Regions from separate parts of the Paenibacillus xanthanilyticus genome, predicted to be linked through region 2. Evidence: riboswitches for the same ligand, from Rfam matches in the RefSeq annotation. Region 2 holds a riboswitch; the other holds the start of a gene.
The links. Region 2 has a riboswitch for cyclic di-GMP ahead of ACFSKT_RS19400 (HD-GYP domain-containing protein). Riboswitches for the same ligand answer to the same signal wherever they lie in the genome.

Region 1 (7,954 bases), on a different contig from region 2:
GAGCGAAGCAAGGCCAGCTGGCGCCCGATATCCGACTCGTGGACCGGGCCGGCAAGCCGGTCGCGCTCTCCGCATACAAAGGGAAGGTCGTCGTCCTGAATTTCTGGGCGAGCTGGTGTCCGCCATGCCAAGCGGAGATGCCGCATATGCAGAAGCTGTACGACAGATATGACAATGAAGAGGTGGTGCTCCTGTCGGTGAACATGACGACCACGGAGCGCGGTCCGGACGCCGTATGGGCGTTCGCGGACAAGAAAGGCACGACATTCCCCATCGTGCTGGATGAGGAAGGCGCTGCGATGGCGGCGTACAACATCCGCACGTATCCGACGACGGTATTCATCGCGCCGGATGGCATCATCCATGCAAGGCTGCTTGGCGCAGTCGATTATGACGGTATGCATCGAATAATCCGGGACATGAGCTGAGGGAGGAACGATGATGTTTCGTTTGCTGGGTCTAATTATGCTGGTGGCGATCGCCTATTGGATGTATCGCAAGTACGCGCCGGTCCGAGGGTTGCGGCAGCACGCGCTTCGGGACTTGTCCGGGCTGGAGGCGGGGAAAGACGTGCAGCTGCTGGACGTGCGGGACTACTTGGAATTCGAAGAGGGGCATTACCACGGGGCGGTCAATTTGTCGCTCGGTCGGCTCAGCTCGTTCTGGCGCAGATATGTGAAAGCGGAGCGGCCGCTCGTGCTGTTGGGCGGGAAGCCTTCCGAGGTGTACCGGGCGGCTCGATTTTTGCGGGCCAAAGGCTTCCGGCAGCTGTCGTACGCGTTGTACGAATCCGAGCAGGAAAGCAGCGCGCCGTGTAGACAGTGCCCTTGTTGTTGATTTTATAACTAGCAGGCGCAAGCCGAAGCAGAAAGGGCAGCCTCCGCGGCTGCCCTTTCCTGATATCCGACGTATTCTGGCCGGGTGAAATGCATACCGCCTGCCAGGATGAATAGCTAGCCGTTCAAGCTGCGTCAGTCGGTGATTGCTATAAAATTGAAGCTTTCCGGACCGACCCGCGTGACGCCGAGGGCGGTAACCGTAACGAATACGCTGTACGGGACGCCCGCAATATTGGGCGCGTTAAAATCAGAGCCCGAGAGGGAGAACACTTGCGGACCGAGCAAGTTGATATCCATGTTCTCGGAAGCCGAGTACACAAGAACACCGGATGTGTCGAGCCCGCGATAGACACCGATCGTTACGTTCGTGGCGACGGGCAGCAAGCCGAGCTGCAGCGCGATCGTGCCCGAGAACGTGACGCGCGTCAGGTTGGCGTTGCCTGCGGAGAGGTCAAGCGTCTGCTGCGCGACGAGCGTAGGGGTGCCCAGGATCGATATCGGAATTGCGATCGAGTTCGCATAACTTGCGTTCTGCGAGGTTTTGGAATCCAAAAAGATAGCCACTCTTAAATCACCTCCTATAGTTGCCTTCATCATAGATTATGCAGCTAGATTAAGAGAGGATTGGACATAAAACCGGCTATCAAATATTACTGCGCATGCCCAGCGAATGAACGGTCCGGGCGCCTGCCAGGCGCAATCCAAGCGTGAGAGCATCTCTCCTTCCTCTACCAATGCGCCGGCTCGCTGATGTCGGGTTCTCGCGTGCCGCAAGCGGTAACTATGGGGGCCGCGCCAAAGAGCCGCAGATTGAATATCTGCGGCTCTTTGCCATGGAAAGCGGTATTCATCGAAGGAGGAGGATCGTCGGCAGGAAGCCGGTCAAGGCGACGACTCTTCCAGATTGCGCTTCAAAATATCGATCTCCGTCGCTAGCGACGAGACGATGCGCTCTTCGATGCCGTCGAGCATGGTCGCGGTGTCCATTTTGCGCTCGATGCCTTGGGCAAGCATTTTGTCCCAGATCGCCGCGGCTTTCGCGTCGAGCGGCGTCGGCACGAGTTCGGCCATTTTGTTCACGAGCTCCTCGTGCAGCGCGTACACCGGCTGGTTGCCCATGTACGGATTGACGGAGGCCAGCTCCTTTGGGTTGCCGCGCGCCGGCAGATAAGCCGGGACCGATCCCGCCATGCCGTTCTTGCTCGCTTCGGTGACGTAGAACTCGATGAACTTCCAGGCAAGCGCTTTGTTCTTCCCATCGGACGGGAGAATGAAGTTGGCGCTGTTCTGCCAGCCGTAGAGATTGAACGGGAGCCGCGTCTCCCGCCAGAGACCGGCGGATTCCGGCGCCCACGCTTTGATTTGATCGCCGCCCCATGTGCCCATGTACATCATCGCGATGCTGCCTTTGCGCACGGCTTCTTCGCCGCTGGAGGTCCAGACGTCGAGATGCGCGGCCAGGTTGAGGTCGTGGATGACCTTGGCGATATCGATCGCTTCCTTGAACAGCTCGTTGTTGCGCTGGAAGCGGAGCTCGTCGTCGAAGAAGCTTTGCGTGCGCTCGAAGTTCAAGACGATCTCCGGGTCCCACTGCGTCAAATAGATGCCGTCCTGCTTCAGCGTCTTGGCCATGTTCAGCCAGTTGTCCTTGTCGGCCATATAATCGCCGAGCGCCTTCGGTTCGGAAGGGAAGCCGTATTTGTCCATGATATCCTTGCGGTAGTAGGTGACGATCGGCGAGCTGGAGAGCGGGAAGCCGACGAGTCGTTTCCGATCCAGCGACATATTGCTCCGCCATAACGCTTCGCTGAAATCCTTCTCGTATTGACCGGCGTTATATGGCGGATCGAGCAGGTTCTCCACGCCTTTGATCGAGGAGAAGGAGCCGAACTGCGCGCTGTCCACGAGCATGACGTCCGGCACGTCGCCGTCGGCCAGCGCCTGCAGGAACTCGTTCTCGTACGAGGCGTACAGGAAGTCCTTCACCGTCACCTTCACGTTTGGATACAGCTTCTGGAACTGCGGGATCAGCTTGTCAAAGCCTTTATAGTACACCCATAGCGTCAGCTCCGCGCTGATGTTCGGGTCAATCTCCTGCGTCTTGTCCGCGCCTTCCGCAGGCGGCATCGCGGACGTGGATTCGTTCTCCGCGCCGAGCTGCTTCGTCCCGGTGCCGGAGGCGAAGCAGCCGGCCAGCCCGACGGCGAGTACAGCGGTGATCAGCGTCAAGCCCAAGCGGCGCATGCTGCGATTTCTCATGATATTTCCTCCCGATCTTCCTTGGCGTAGGCTTGCAGGAAGGATGCGAATTCTTCCGCCGGCAGCGGCCGGCTAAGCCAATAGCCCTGTGCTTCTTCGCACTCTAGCTTCTCGATATATCGATAATCCTCCAGGGTCTCAATGCCTTCGACGACGACGTGCAGCTGCAGACTGCGCAGCAGCTCGGCGATGGCGCCGACGATGCGGGACTTCTTGGGATCGTTCACGATCCCTTTCATGAACGTGCGGTCAAGCTTGACCTCGTCGACGGGCAGACGCTGCAGCTGGTTCAAGGACGAATAGCCGGTGCCGAAATCGTCGATGGAGACGCGAAGGCCGAGCGCCCGGAGCGCCTCGAGCTGCGCGACGACTTTGTCGGGATTGCGGATGAAGATGCCCTCCGTAATCTCGAGCGTCAGCAGAGAGAGATCCATCCCCGTCTCATCGGCGATCGACCGAATCAGCTGCGGAAGCTCGCCCTGTTCGAAATGGCGGCCGGAGATGTTGACGGCGACCGGCAGCGGCGGCATGCCCTGCCGCGTCCAGACGCGGTTCTGCCGGCAGGCTTCCCGGATGACCCAGGCGTCGATCTCGGCGATCAAGCCGGAGGTTTCCGCAAGCGGGATGAAGCGGTCCGGCGGGATGAGGCCGAGATTCGGGTGATACCAGCGGATGAGCGCTTCGGCGCCGCTGATTCGCCCGGTGGCGACCGCCACCTTCGGTTGGTAATGGAGCTTGAACTCGCCGGAGCGGATCGCGATCCGCAGACCGTTTTCCAGCTGCATCTTCTCCGCGAGGTATCGGTTCATCTCGTCGTCGAAGAAGCGATAGCAGCTGGTCCCTTGTTCTTTCGCCTGATACATCGCCATATCCGCATGCTTCAGCAGGGAATCGTGATCGCGGCTGTCCCGCGGGTAGACGCTGATGCCCAAGCTGACGGATATGTAAAGCTCGGTTCCCGCGATCATAATGGCGTCGTTGAACGTGCGGCAGATCGCGTCCGCCGTCTCGTGCAGCAGCGCCTCGTCCTCATAGACGAGCACGACGACGAACTCGTCGCCGCCGAGGCGGAAAATGCGGCATTGCCCGGACTCGTAGCGGGCGAACCGCTCGGCCACCCGCTGCAGCAGCTCGTCGCCCGCGGCATGGCCCATCGTATCGTTGATCTGCTTGAACCGGTTCAAGTCCGCGAACATGACCGCCACCGACTGGCCGGCGCTTCGTTCGCTTTGTTGATGCTCCTCCAGCACGCGCAGCAGGTGATTGGAGAAGTGAAGCCGGTTCGGCAAGCCGGTCAGACCGTCGTAGTACGCCAAATGCTGGAGCTTCTCTTCGGAGACCATCAGCTTGGCGGTCTGGTCCTTGAGCTTGCTGTTCGCGTCCGACGATTCCTGGAACAGCCGGAACAAGTCGCGCGACATATGCTGGAAGTTCTGAATGAGCGAGTTGAATTCGATAATGCCGCTTGTCGGCCATTCGAGCGTCTCCATCCTTTTGAGCCGGTCGGGCAAGTTCGCGGTGGTGGCTGCTAGCTCCGTAATCGTGCCGGTGAGCATGCGACCAAACAGCAGCACGAGCAGGGTGACCCCGAGCGCGCACAGCATCAGGTTCAGGAAATGGTAGAAATATTCCTCGTAGATCGAGTCGAGGAACGGACCGAGCGGCGTATCGATGTAGATCGTCATGGACGCCTGCGGGACTTCCTGAATATACAGATAACCCGCATCCTGCCAGGTTTGACGCGTATGGGCATTGGCCGGCAAGGTCAGGTAGAACCGGTCGTTGAATTGCTTCTTGACATCGGCTTGAAGCCGGGTGAACTTCAGCCCGTAAGGAGAGCCCTGGGTATCGGCGATGATCCGGTTCTTGTTGTCGGTCACGGTGATGAGCGACATGCCTTCGCTCGTGTATTTGTTAATCATGTTCTGCAAGTAGCCGATCTGGATATCCGACCCGAGCTTCACGGAGCGGTATTCCTCGGCGGTCCAGCGGCCCAGCTCTTCCTTGATGCTGCTGGCCGTGCCTTCCGACTGGTGAAGCGTATTGCGTTCCAGCGTGTCGGTAATGTTGGCGCTGCCGATGGACAAGTACATGAGATAGGGAACGAAGATCATGAAGAGCGTGAAGTGGGCCAGCGCTTGCTTCAGGTGGATCGGCTGCTTCGTCCTTGGGGCGATGCGGATCCAGACCGGCAAATATTTGACGACGATGCCGGCCAGCGTGGCGTTGATCATGCTGTTGGCGGCGCCGACGAGCAGGGCCAGCACGATTTCGGATGTTTGATGATCAGTGACGTGCAGGATGAACGCCGCCGGGAGGGCGATGACCGCCCAGAAGCAGGCGTCCCAGAAGAAAAGGGGCTTGGCGCTGTTGCGGCTTAACAGTCCGACGGCCAGCAGCTCGGCAAGATGAACGAGCACGAAGGGGGAGTGACCGAATGCGAGCATGCAGGCGCCATAGACCGTCAGCGCGCCAAGCGCCACGTAGCGGAGCTGAAGCAGGCCGATGGAGGCGAACAGCAACACGCTGCCGAAGGAAAGCGAAATGCCGTAGACGAGGGAAAGCGGCTGGCTCTCGATGGCGACGGCCAATAGGACGACGGCGATGAAAATGGCCCATTTGCGAGCATTGAGATGGGAAAGTAGAGCTTGTCCCTCCACGATGGGTCCTCCTGCACGGTGAATTTGGACATAAAAAAATCAGGGAAATGCCATGGGCATTCCCCTGATTCGAAGTTCGTTCAAGAGATGGTAGCAACCCGGCGATCATACTTGGATTTCAGATCCGTGGCTTTGCGTCCTATGCTTTCGCATAGTTTGCCCGATATGTTGATTCATGAATGACTAGGCTGCTAGGTTGTAGGTCATAAGACTTGGTAGGTCAATTGTAGTGGAAATGGAAAGGCAACTCAATGGTAATTGTTGCTCGAGATTATCATTTCTGTGCAACCTTCCTTTTTTCCTGCCGGCCTAAAAAAAAGTTTGTGTTCACCGCCGAACTCAACGAGAAGCTGCCGAAAGGACCATGTTCGAAAGAGGGTGGTCTTTTACTGGATAACGTTGTAAAATCAGTATGAAATGAAACTGTGTTTTGTAGAGTGAAACTGAAAATGGGGGGCGAATGGGATGGCATTTCAATTCGACGGTATCGATCACGTGCAGTTGGCGGCGCCGGAAGGCTGCGAGGACGCGGCGCGGCGTTTCTTCGGCGGATTGCTCGGGTGGCCGGAAATTCCGAAGCCGGAGCCGCTGCGAGCCCGAGGCGGAGCATGGTTCCAATGCGGCGCGCATCAGGTGCATGTCGGCGTGCAAAAGGACTTCGTCCCGGCGGCCAAGGCGCATCCGGCTTTCCGTGTCCGGGGGCTGAACCAGCTTAAAGCCCAACTGCAAGGCCGGGGGGTAATCGTCATGGACGACGATGCGCGGGCGGAGGAAGGCGTCGGGAGGTTTTACGTCCAGGATCCGTTCGGCAACCGTCTGGAGTTCATGGAGCGGATGCGATAAAGCAGTACGCAAAAAGAGTCCGGAAAGCATGATTCATGCTTCCCGGACTCTTTTTGGCATGCGTGCCGATATCGCTTAGCTCAGATGAAACTCCTTCATCTTATTATACAGCGTCCCGCGCGAGATGCCGAGCAGCTTGGCGGCGGCGCTCTTGTTGCCGAACGTCTTGGCGAGCGCCTCCTCGATGAGCGCGATCTCGTCCTCTTGCGTGAGCGCGGGCTTGAGCGCCTTGCGTTCGTGGTAGAAGCCGGATTCCTCGTCCGGGGCGGCATCGCGCTGCAGCTGATCGCGCTGGAGCGCTTCCGGCAGCAGCTCCATCGTGATTTGCTCGCCATCGCATAGAATGATGCACCGCTCGATGACGTTGCGCAGCTCCCGCAGATTGCCCGGCCACTGATAGCTCATAAGGGCCACCATGACGCCCGGATCGAATACCGGGATCGGCTTCTGGTATTGAAGCGCATAATCGCGGACGTAGAGCTGGGCCAGCGACGGGATGTCCTCCTTGCGCTCGCGCAGCGGCGGGATGGCGATCGAGACGATATTGAACGCATAGTACAGATCGTCCCGGAATGCTCGCGCCGCGACCATGTCGGCCAGCAGCTGATCCGTCGCGGCGACGACGCGCGCCTCGATGCGGACGGGCGTTTCCGCGCCGCTGCGGGTGACCATCCGGGTCTGCATCGCCTGATAGAGCTTCGCCTGAATGTCCACGGGAAGCTTGTCGATCTCATTGAGGAACAGCGTTCCGCCTCCGGCGGCTTCGAGCGCGCCCGCTTTGCCGGTATCCTGGCCTGAGAAGGTGCCGCCTTGATAGCCGAACAGCTCGATGTCGAGCAAGCCGGGCGGGATAGAGCCGCAGTTGACGATGACGAACGGCTGGCCGGCGCGCGGACTCGCCTGATGGATCGCCGTCGCGAACTGCTCCTTGCCCGTGCCGGATTCGCCGACGAGGAGGAACGGCGCCGAGGCGCCGGCGACCTTGCGCGCGAGGGTGATCGCCTTGTTGATCGCGCCGCCCTTGCCCTTGATGCCGGCGAACGGATCGTCGCTGCTGCCGGCCAGCTCGGCCGGCGCGGCCTGCACGGTCGTCAGCTCGTCGTTCAGCTTCACCAGATGCGTAATGTCCTGCTCGGTCGCGATGCTCGCGATAATGCGTCCGTTCATGTCGTAGATGGGAGAAGCGTTAATGAGGACGTGCGTATCCGGCCGAGGGCGATGGTACGCGCCGCGCAGCATCCGGCCCTCGTCGAGAATGCGCAGCACCATGAGCGCTTCGGGATCGAAATGCTCGCCGATCCGCCGGCCGAGAATCTCTTCCTTCGGGATGCCGTAGATCTCCTCCGCGTTGCT
Region 2 (7,954 bases):
CATCTTCATAAACCCTTCATAATGCCTTCATCAACTCTTCATGAAGCTTCCGGTATGCGGTGGTATTCTGAGTAGCATAGAGAGAAACAACGGCGATGAGAAGCCGCTCGGAGGGAAACGACTATGGATGCAATGACGTTTGTACTATTCGGCGCCACTGGCGATTTGGCGAAACGCAAAATATTCCCCGCGATTTACAATTTATATCTGGACCGGAAATTGCCGGAGTCCTTTCAACTTATCGGTCTTGGCCGGCGCAAGCTGAGTGAAGACGAATTCCGCAGCCAGGTCGCCCAATCGCTGCGTGCCTTCTCGAGAAGACCCGCAGCGGATGAGTCCGCGGTCCGCGACTTCTTGGAGCACATCGGCTACAGCGAGCTGAACGTGAACGAGCTGTCCGATTACGCGAAGCTGGCTTCGCGCATCGAGGAACGCGAGCAGCGGTTCGTGCTGCCAGAGAACCGGGTATTCTACATGTCCGTCGCGCCGGAGCTGTTCGGCACGATCGTGGCGAATTTGCAGGAGAGCGGCTTAAGCCGCGTATCCGGCTGGAAGCGGCTCGTCATCGAGAAGCCGTTCGGCCATGACCTCGAATCCGCGCGCATCCTCAACGCAAGCTTGGCGCAGGCATTCGAGGAGAAAGAGATTTTCCGCATCGACCACTATCTCGGCAAGCCGATGGTGCAGAATCTGGAGGTGCTCGAATACTCCAACCCTGTGCTTCAAGCGCTGTGGCGCAACCGTTACGTGGCCAACGTGCAGATCACGGCGGCCGAGACGGTCGGCGTAGAGACCCGGGCGGAATATTACGATCATTCCGGCGCGGTCCGCGATATGTTCCAGAACCACATGCTTCAAATGCTCATGATGCTGGCGATGCAGCTGCCGAAGCACAGCACAGCCGAGGAAGTCGGCTTCAAGAAACGCAAAGTGATGGAGGCGCTGCGCCCGCTTCAACATGAGGGCGTCGAGACGAGTGTCGTGCGCGGGCAGTATACGGCCGGTCAGATCGGCGGGAAGCAGGTCGCGGGGTATACGGAGGAGCCTGGGGTGAACCCAGCCTCGACCACCGACACGTACATCGCGGCAAGATTGTGGATCGACGATTATTTCTGGAGCGAAGTGCCGTTCTATATTCGTACCGGCAAGCGGCTGGCAGGGAAGTCGACTCGGATCGTCATCGAATTCAAGGACCCGGCGGACAAATTCTCCCGCACGAACGAGACGACCGCGCCGAATCTGCTGACGATCGATATCGGGCCGGAAGCGGGCGTAACGTTCCAACTCAATATGAAGAATCCGCTCAACGGCAAAATCGAACCGGTCCAAATTCACACGGCTGTGGACGAGAAGGATGTGCCGGAAGCCTACGAGACGCTGATTGCGGATATGATGCGCGGCGATTCCACCTTCTTCGCCCATTGGGACGAAGTGGAGCTGGCTTGGCAGTGGGTGCAGCCGATCTTGAACGCGTTCGAGCGTAATGAACTTCCGCTGCATACCTATGCGGCAGGCTCGAACGGTCCGGAAGCGGCCGACCGCCTCTTGGAACAGGACGGGTTCCATTGGTGGCATGATGAGCAGCTGACGGCGACGCAGGAAGAGCGCAAGCTGGCCGAGACAGCGGGCGTGCAATTTTAACGCACTTCTATAACGTGGAAGCCCCGTACGAAGCGATGACGACGTACGGGGCTTCATTTTTCTGTGGGTGTGAAATAATTTAATTCCATTAATTCCATTTAATGCAATAAAAAATATTGGTTTAACCTTGGAGGAATCGAGCCGGCTATGTCGAACATGTAGACAACAACTAAAAACGGACATGGATGCGATGATCAATCTTCTTTACCTGGGCACTTGGGAGATTGGGAGCGAGTAGTGCAACCGACCAGTGGCGACTGCGTCGGTTTTTTTTGTTACGCTATTAACGGGGAGCAAGCACAATGAACGTAGGCATAGTTGAAACGGAGGGCGAGCGATGAGCAGACTGCGGATGTCGATGGAAGTCGTTGACCCGGAAATCTTAACATTGCTGGCCCGGCTGGAACAACACGACATCGGAACTTACGCACATTCGATGCGGGTGGCGGAATATTGTGATTGGTTTGCAGGTCATCTGAACATGCGGCGCACGGATCGCGAACGGTTTTTCCATTCCGCGCTGCTGCACGATATCGGCAAGCTTAAGATTCCAAGCGACATCCTGAACAAGAAATCACGGCTGACGGACGAGGAATGGCACGAAATTCGTAAACATCCGCTGTACGGGATGGAGTTCGTGCGCGAGCTCGTGGCGAGCAATATCGTAATGTCCGACATCATCACGATGCATCACGAGAATACGGACGGCACGGGCTACCCATACAATTCGCGAACGTTGGAACTCCCGGCGCAAGTCCGCATCATTCGGGTGATCGATAGCTTCGACGCGATGACGGGCAACCGGAGTTACCAGCTCGTCAAGACCGTGGATGAAGCGCTGGATGAATTAATCCGCTGCCAAGGCACACTGTATGATCCCGAGATTGTCCGGTTGTTCTGCGCCCATATTCAAAACGGAAACCAACCCTCATCATGAAAAGAAGCCCCTTTGACAAGCCGATCGCCGCCGGCTGCCGAAGGGGCTTCCTTCCTTTCCATGTTATAGCGGGGTGAGCCGTACCAGCTTGGCGCCATGCGCAGGAATCGTGAACGCGATCTCATCTTCTGCGATGTCTTCATCCTGGCGCGCCCATAGGTCACGGACGCGGCGCGGACCGTCGATGCCCAGCTGCCCGAAGCTGGCGGTGACGAGCGAGGGCTCGTCGGTCGCATTGAACAGCGCGGCGTAGGCGTTGCCCTGCTCGTCGAACGCGCTCCATACGATCCGGTCCTGCTCGCGCGCAGCTTGTCTGGCGCCTCGACTGCTGCGGTGCAGGTGCAGCACCTCGTCGTTCGTCAACAGACCCAGCGTCCACTCGTCGTTGTCGCGCATCTCGCCGCCCATCATGAGCGGGGAGCGGAAGATCGCCCACAGCGACATCATCGTCACCTGCTCGTCCTTCGTGAACCGCGTCCAGCGGTCGGCCCCTCCCCCGTCGACGGAGCGGATGCCGAGATGGCCGAGCGGCAGCATGTCGCAATCCGGCCAGCAGCCTTCCTTGACATGTGGCGCCCACTTCTCGCAGCGCTCGAACATGTTGTACAACAGCGGCCAGATGTCCCAGAAGTCGTCCGTCATCCGCCACATGTTGGCGTTCGCCGCCAAATGGTCGGCGTATTCGAGCGGCGCCGGACCCGGCGAGAGGCTGAGCACCATCTCCCGTCCGCAGCGGTCGATCGCCCGGCGGATCATCGCGATCTCCTCGGCATGAATGCCGTACAGGCGAGAAGCCGCAATGTCGTCTACCTTGACGAAATCGACTTCCCATTCGGCATACAGCTGGAATAACGAATCGTAATAGGCTTGGGCGCCGGCTTTGGCCGGGTCGAGACCGTACATGTCCGTATTCCACGGACAGATGGAATTGGGGTGGGCGATATCGCGAGCGCCTTCCTCCGAGCCGAGAATCGGCGTATTCGCATGGACCGCTTGGCGCGGAATGCCCCGCATAATATGAATGCCGAACTTCAGGCCAAGTCCATGGACATAATCGGCGAGCGGCTTGAAGCCTTTGCCGCCGGCGGCGGAGGGGAATCGGTTCGCGGCGGGAATCAATCTGGAATATTCATCCATCTCGAGCGGCACGAACGGCCGATAGGCGGAAGAGACGGCGCCGGGCTCGGACCATTGGATATCGACGACGATGTATTCCCAGCCATGCGGCTTGAGGTAACGGGCCATATAGTCGGCGTTGGCTCGGATTTCTTCCTCCCGGACGGCGGCGCCGTAGCAGTCCCAGCTGTTCCAACCCATTGGGGGCGTCTGAGCGATACGATGATGATTCATGCTAGCAAACAGCTCCTTCTATCGATAATATTGCGCTTCTGTTGTAAGCGTAATCGATAGCTAGTCATTCATCCATCCTAATGAATTGCGCCATTATGTAAAATATTGCTCAATCGAACGTCAGCTGCCTGGCGGCAAGCACGTCGCGCCCCAGCCGGTATTCGCCGGGCGTGCAGCCGACCCATTGGCGAAATACTTTGCTGAAATAGCTGCCCGAGGCGAAGCCGCATTCCCGCGCGATGCGATCGAGCACCCAATCGGTGCTCTGCAGCAGCTCGGCCGCGCGCTGTATGCGCAGGCGCGTTAAGTAGTCGAGCGGCGTATAACGGGTTTCGCGCGCGAAGAGCCGGATAAAATGATATTTGGACACGCCAGCCACCTCCGCCACCTGCGCGATACTGATCGGAGAACCGTAGCTGGCTTGCATATAAGCGATGGCTTGCTGTACGGGAGGCGGCAGTACATGCGCGGGCTTGTCGCGTTCATGCCGGGCCAATTCCATGAGCAGCCGATAGACCAGCGAAGAGGCAGAATAAGCGTCGGTAATGCGACCGGCCGCGGCATCCGCGAAGGCCGCGATGAGCACGCGCATGGCGGGGCTATCCTTGTCGAAGCGGACCACGTGACCCAAGCGCGATACGATGCTGGACCATAGCGCTTCCGCATGCTTCTGCCGGAACAAAATGAAATAAAACGTCCACTCTTCGCTTTCCTTAGGCAGCGCGTAACGGTGATCGCCCGGAATATCGACGAGGAATGCTTCGCCTGGCCCGATTTTGCGCGTCTGCCCCTCCATATGGAGCTCTCCCCATCCCGATACGGTATACTGCAGCAAATAGAGCGGTCCGTCCACGCGTTTGCGTCCGTCCCACTCGTAGTCTGGCCATGCGCGCTCATAGCCGAGGGCGTAGAGACCGAGCAGCGGGAGCTGCTCTTTCTCCGCGAACCGAAAGCCGTAGCTGCCATAATCCTGGTTGCCCATCCCGAAGCTCCTTTCCTCCATCTACTGGTGTTCCGTTCCGATGCGGGTGACCGCCTTCGCCTAGCGTACAACATCCCTTTGCGGCATTCAATGGAAGAGACGAAGAGGCGGCCGACGGTTGACGCCGGTGATTCATCTGAATTTTGATTACAATCGGTCGGAAAATCGGCTTCTCTTATTGACGAGTCTGACGCTATGCTGTCTAGATAGACAGATTAAGGAGGGACGGTATCCATGAGCAAGAAGCAGCTGAATTTTGATTTTGGCATCGGCGAACCGGAGTCCGGTTATATTAAAATCGACGAGAACGCGGTCTACACGCCGGCAGTGGGCTGGGGATTCGTACGTACGGAAAGGGTCAGCGCGCGTGATCGGGGCGAAGGCGGACCGTTATGCCGCGATTTCTGCATCCCGCATGAAGCGGTGTTTCGGGTCGACCTGCCGAATGGCGCTTACGTCGTAGCGTTCATCATGGGCGATGCGCTCCACGAGACGTCGACGACCGTGAAATACGGCTTGGGTCGGATGTTGTTCCGCCAGGCGCGCGCGGCCGCGGGCGAATTCGTGCGCGTCTCCGCGGCGGTTAGAGTGGAAGAAGGCATCTTATGGTTGGCGTTCTCGGGCCTGGCCCCTCGCATTAACGCGCTGACGATCGCCCCGTCCGAAGAGGTATTCACGCTCTATTTGGCCGGCGATTCGACCGTGGCGGATCAGCCGCCCGAAGGGGAGCCGTATGCGGGCTGGGGACAGATGCTGCCGATGTATTTCAAAGGGGATGCGGCCGTTGCCAACCATGCCGCTTCGGGCCGCAGCTCCCGAAGCTTTATCCTGGAGGGTCGGCTGGATACGCTGCTCAAGGAAGCGCGGGCGAACGATCTGCTGCTTATCCAATTCGGCCATAATGATCAGAAGTACGATGAGTTGAGACGAACCGAGCCCTTCTCGACTTACAAGGAACATTTGCGGATCTACGTCGAGCGGGCGAGGGCGCTAGGGATGACGCCGATCTTGATCACTTCGGTACACCGTAGGTATTACGAGCCGGGCGGCCAGCTCGCCGATACGCATGGCGATTATCTTGTCGCCGTGAAGGAGCTTGCTCAGGAAGAAAGCGTTCCGCTGATCGATTTGGCGGCCAAGAGCAAGCGGCTCTACGAAGAGCTTGGCGAGGAGGCGTCCAAATCGCTATTCATGTGTGGCGCGCCGGGAGAATTTATTCATTTTCCCGGAGGCATTGAAGACAATACGCACTTTCAGACGGCCGGGGCGATTCGGATCGCGGAATTGGTCGTCGAAGGACTACGGGAGCTGCGCATTCCCCAACTGCTCGTCGCGTTTCGTTAACCCCGCCATATTTTTGAGATGCCAAGCAATGGCGCGAGCGCTTATAATGTAAGGATGACAAGCTCATGATAACGTTCATCCCACTTCGCTTGTCGCCAAGGAGTGACGGGCCTTATGAATCTTCCGCTGGAGGAGCTTCCGTTGTCCCAGCCTCGTCCGCGCCGGCTGCGCCGATTCGGACAGTGGTTGCTTAACCGGGCGCTTCATACTTTTCAATATGATACGTTATTTTGGAGGCGAGCCCTGTTCGGACTATGGGGCGTCTACGCCTCCGCCCTCATCGTGACGGCTTTCGGCATGACGACCGGGCTCGGCATGATGGCCGATATGCTCATCGCCCTTTTCCTTGGCGTGCTGGCGATGTCGCTGGCTTCGATCGCATCGGCTTTCGTGTTGACGCTCGCCTATGTGCCAGTACCTCGGCTTTTCGTGTCGGGCCTGCTGTATACGGGCGGCGCGGTCACGTTCATTCTGTACCACGCGGATATGGGCATGTTCGTCTCCCTGATGTGCGGCGCCATCGCTTCCGGTGCGGGGGCGGCCGCTGGTCTGCTGTTCGCGGTGATGGCGAGCGATAGATTGGCATGGAGAGGCAAGGCTGCCACGCTCGGTACGGTCTTCGTGCTTGCGGCGGCGTTAACCTTATGGCAGCAGGGAGGCATTCGACCGAATCAAATGGGGGATGCCGATCAGGCTGACTCGGCGGCCGACTCGGCCGACGCTGGCGCGGACGGCGCAACCGCCGTTGCCGCAGGGGTTGACGGCTCGGCGCCCTTGCCGTTGGCGTCCGACAATCCGGCGTCGCCGGGAGCGTACCGGGTAAAGACCTTCACCTACGGCAGCGGGACGGATCGCAACCGGACCGAATATCGGTCGGGGGCGGATCTTATCACCGAGACGGTCGATGCATCCGCCTATATCAAGAAGTGGCCGGACATCCGCGAATGGTTCTGGGGCTTTGACGAGAAGGCGCTGCCGGTGAACGGCCGGGTATGGATGCCAGAGGGGGAAGGGCAATTCCCGCTCGTGCTCATCGTGCACGGCAATCATCTCGCCGAGCAATTCTCCGACGGCGGGTATGCTTATCTGGGCGAGCTGCTGGCCAGCCGAGGGTTCATCACCGTATCGGTGGACGAGAATTTCCTGAACTATTCGGTCTGGGGCGGCATCCCGAGTCAAGACTTCAAAGTGCGCGCTTGGATGCTGCTCAAGCATCTGCAGCAGATCGGCGCGTTCAGCAAACAGATCGGCAACCCCTTCGCCGGGCATGTCGATTTCGGTCAAGTGGTGCTGATGGGACATTCCCGCGGCGGTCAAGCGGCCCCGATGGCCGCGGATTGGACACGCTGGTTCAAGGATGACAAGAGTCTCACGGACATGGGCGAATACCGCATTCAGTCCGTCGTGGCGATCGCCCCGACCGACAAAGCGATCGACAAAACGACTGCCGTGCTCAAGGACGTGAATTACTTGACGATTCAAGGCGCGTTGGACGGCGATGTCAATGACTTCTATGGCGATCGCCAATACGGACGGGTATCCTTCTCGAACACGGCGGCAGCCGGTTTCCGGTTCAAGTCGTCGATCTATATCGGCGAGGCGAACCACAGCCGGTTCAACACCGATTGGGGCGCGATGGACGACAGCTTGCCCGGCGGGCTGTTTCTCGACCGATCCGGGATGATGGACGCGGATGACCA

Region 1: it holds a riboswitch for cyclic di-GMP, as region 2 does, so the genes downstream of both, ACFSKT_RS15880 (putative bifunctional diguanylate cyclase/phosphodiesterase) here and ACFSKT_RS19400 (HD-GYP domain-containing protein) in region 2, are expected to answer to the same signal.

Annotation. Positions count from the first base shown of each region.
Region 1 is NZ_JBHUHA010000001.1:3,697,333-3,705,286, reverse strand. It holds gene ACFSKT_RS15900 (TlpA family protein disulfide reductase) at 1-428, shown strand, start outside; gene ACFSKT_RS15895 (rhodanese-like domain-containing protein) at 439-837, shown strand; gene ACFSKT_RS15890 (hypothetical protein) at 972-1,403, opposite strand; gene ACFSKT_RS15885 (ABC transporter substrate-binding protein) at 1,722-3,098, opposite strand; gene ACFSKT_RS15880 (putative bifunctional diguanylate cyclase/phosphodiesterase) at 3,095-5,758, opposite strand; cyclic di-GMP riboswitch class I at 5,848-5,929, opposite strand; gene ACFSKT_RS15875 (VOC family protein) at 6,224-6,601, shown strand; gene ACFSKT_RS15870 (sigma-54 interaction domain-containing protein) at 6,677-7,954, opposite strand, start outside.
Region 2 is NZ_JBHUHA010000002.1:499,970-507,923, reverse strand. It holds gene zwf (glucose-6-phosphate dehydrogenase) at 124-1,641, shown strand; cyclic di-GMP riboswitch class II at 1,817-1,899, shown strand; gene ACFSKT_RS19400 (HD-GYP domain-containing protein) at 1,979-2,578, shown strand; gene ACFSKT_RS19395 (glycoside hydrolase family 27 protein) at 2,642-3,928, opposite strand; gene ACFSKT_RS19390 (AraC family transcriptional regulator) at 4,038-4,910, opposite strand; gene ACFSKT_RS19385 (rhamnogalacturonan acetylesterase) at 5,145-6,254, shown strand; gene ACFSKT_RS19380 (alpha/beta hydrolase) at 6,369-7,954, shown strand, end outside.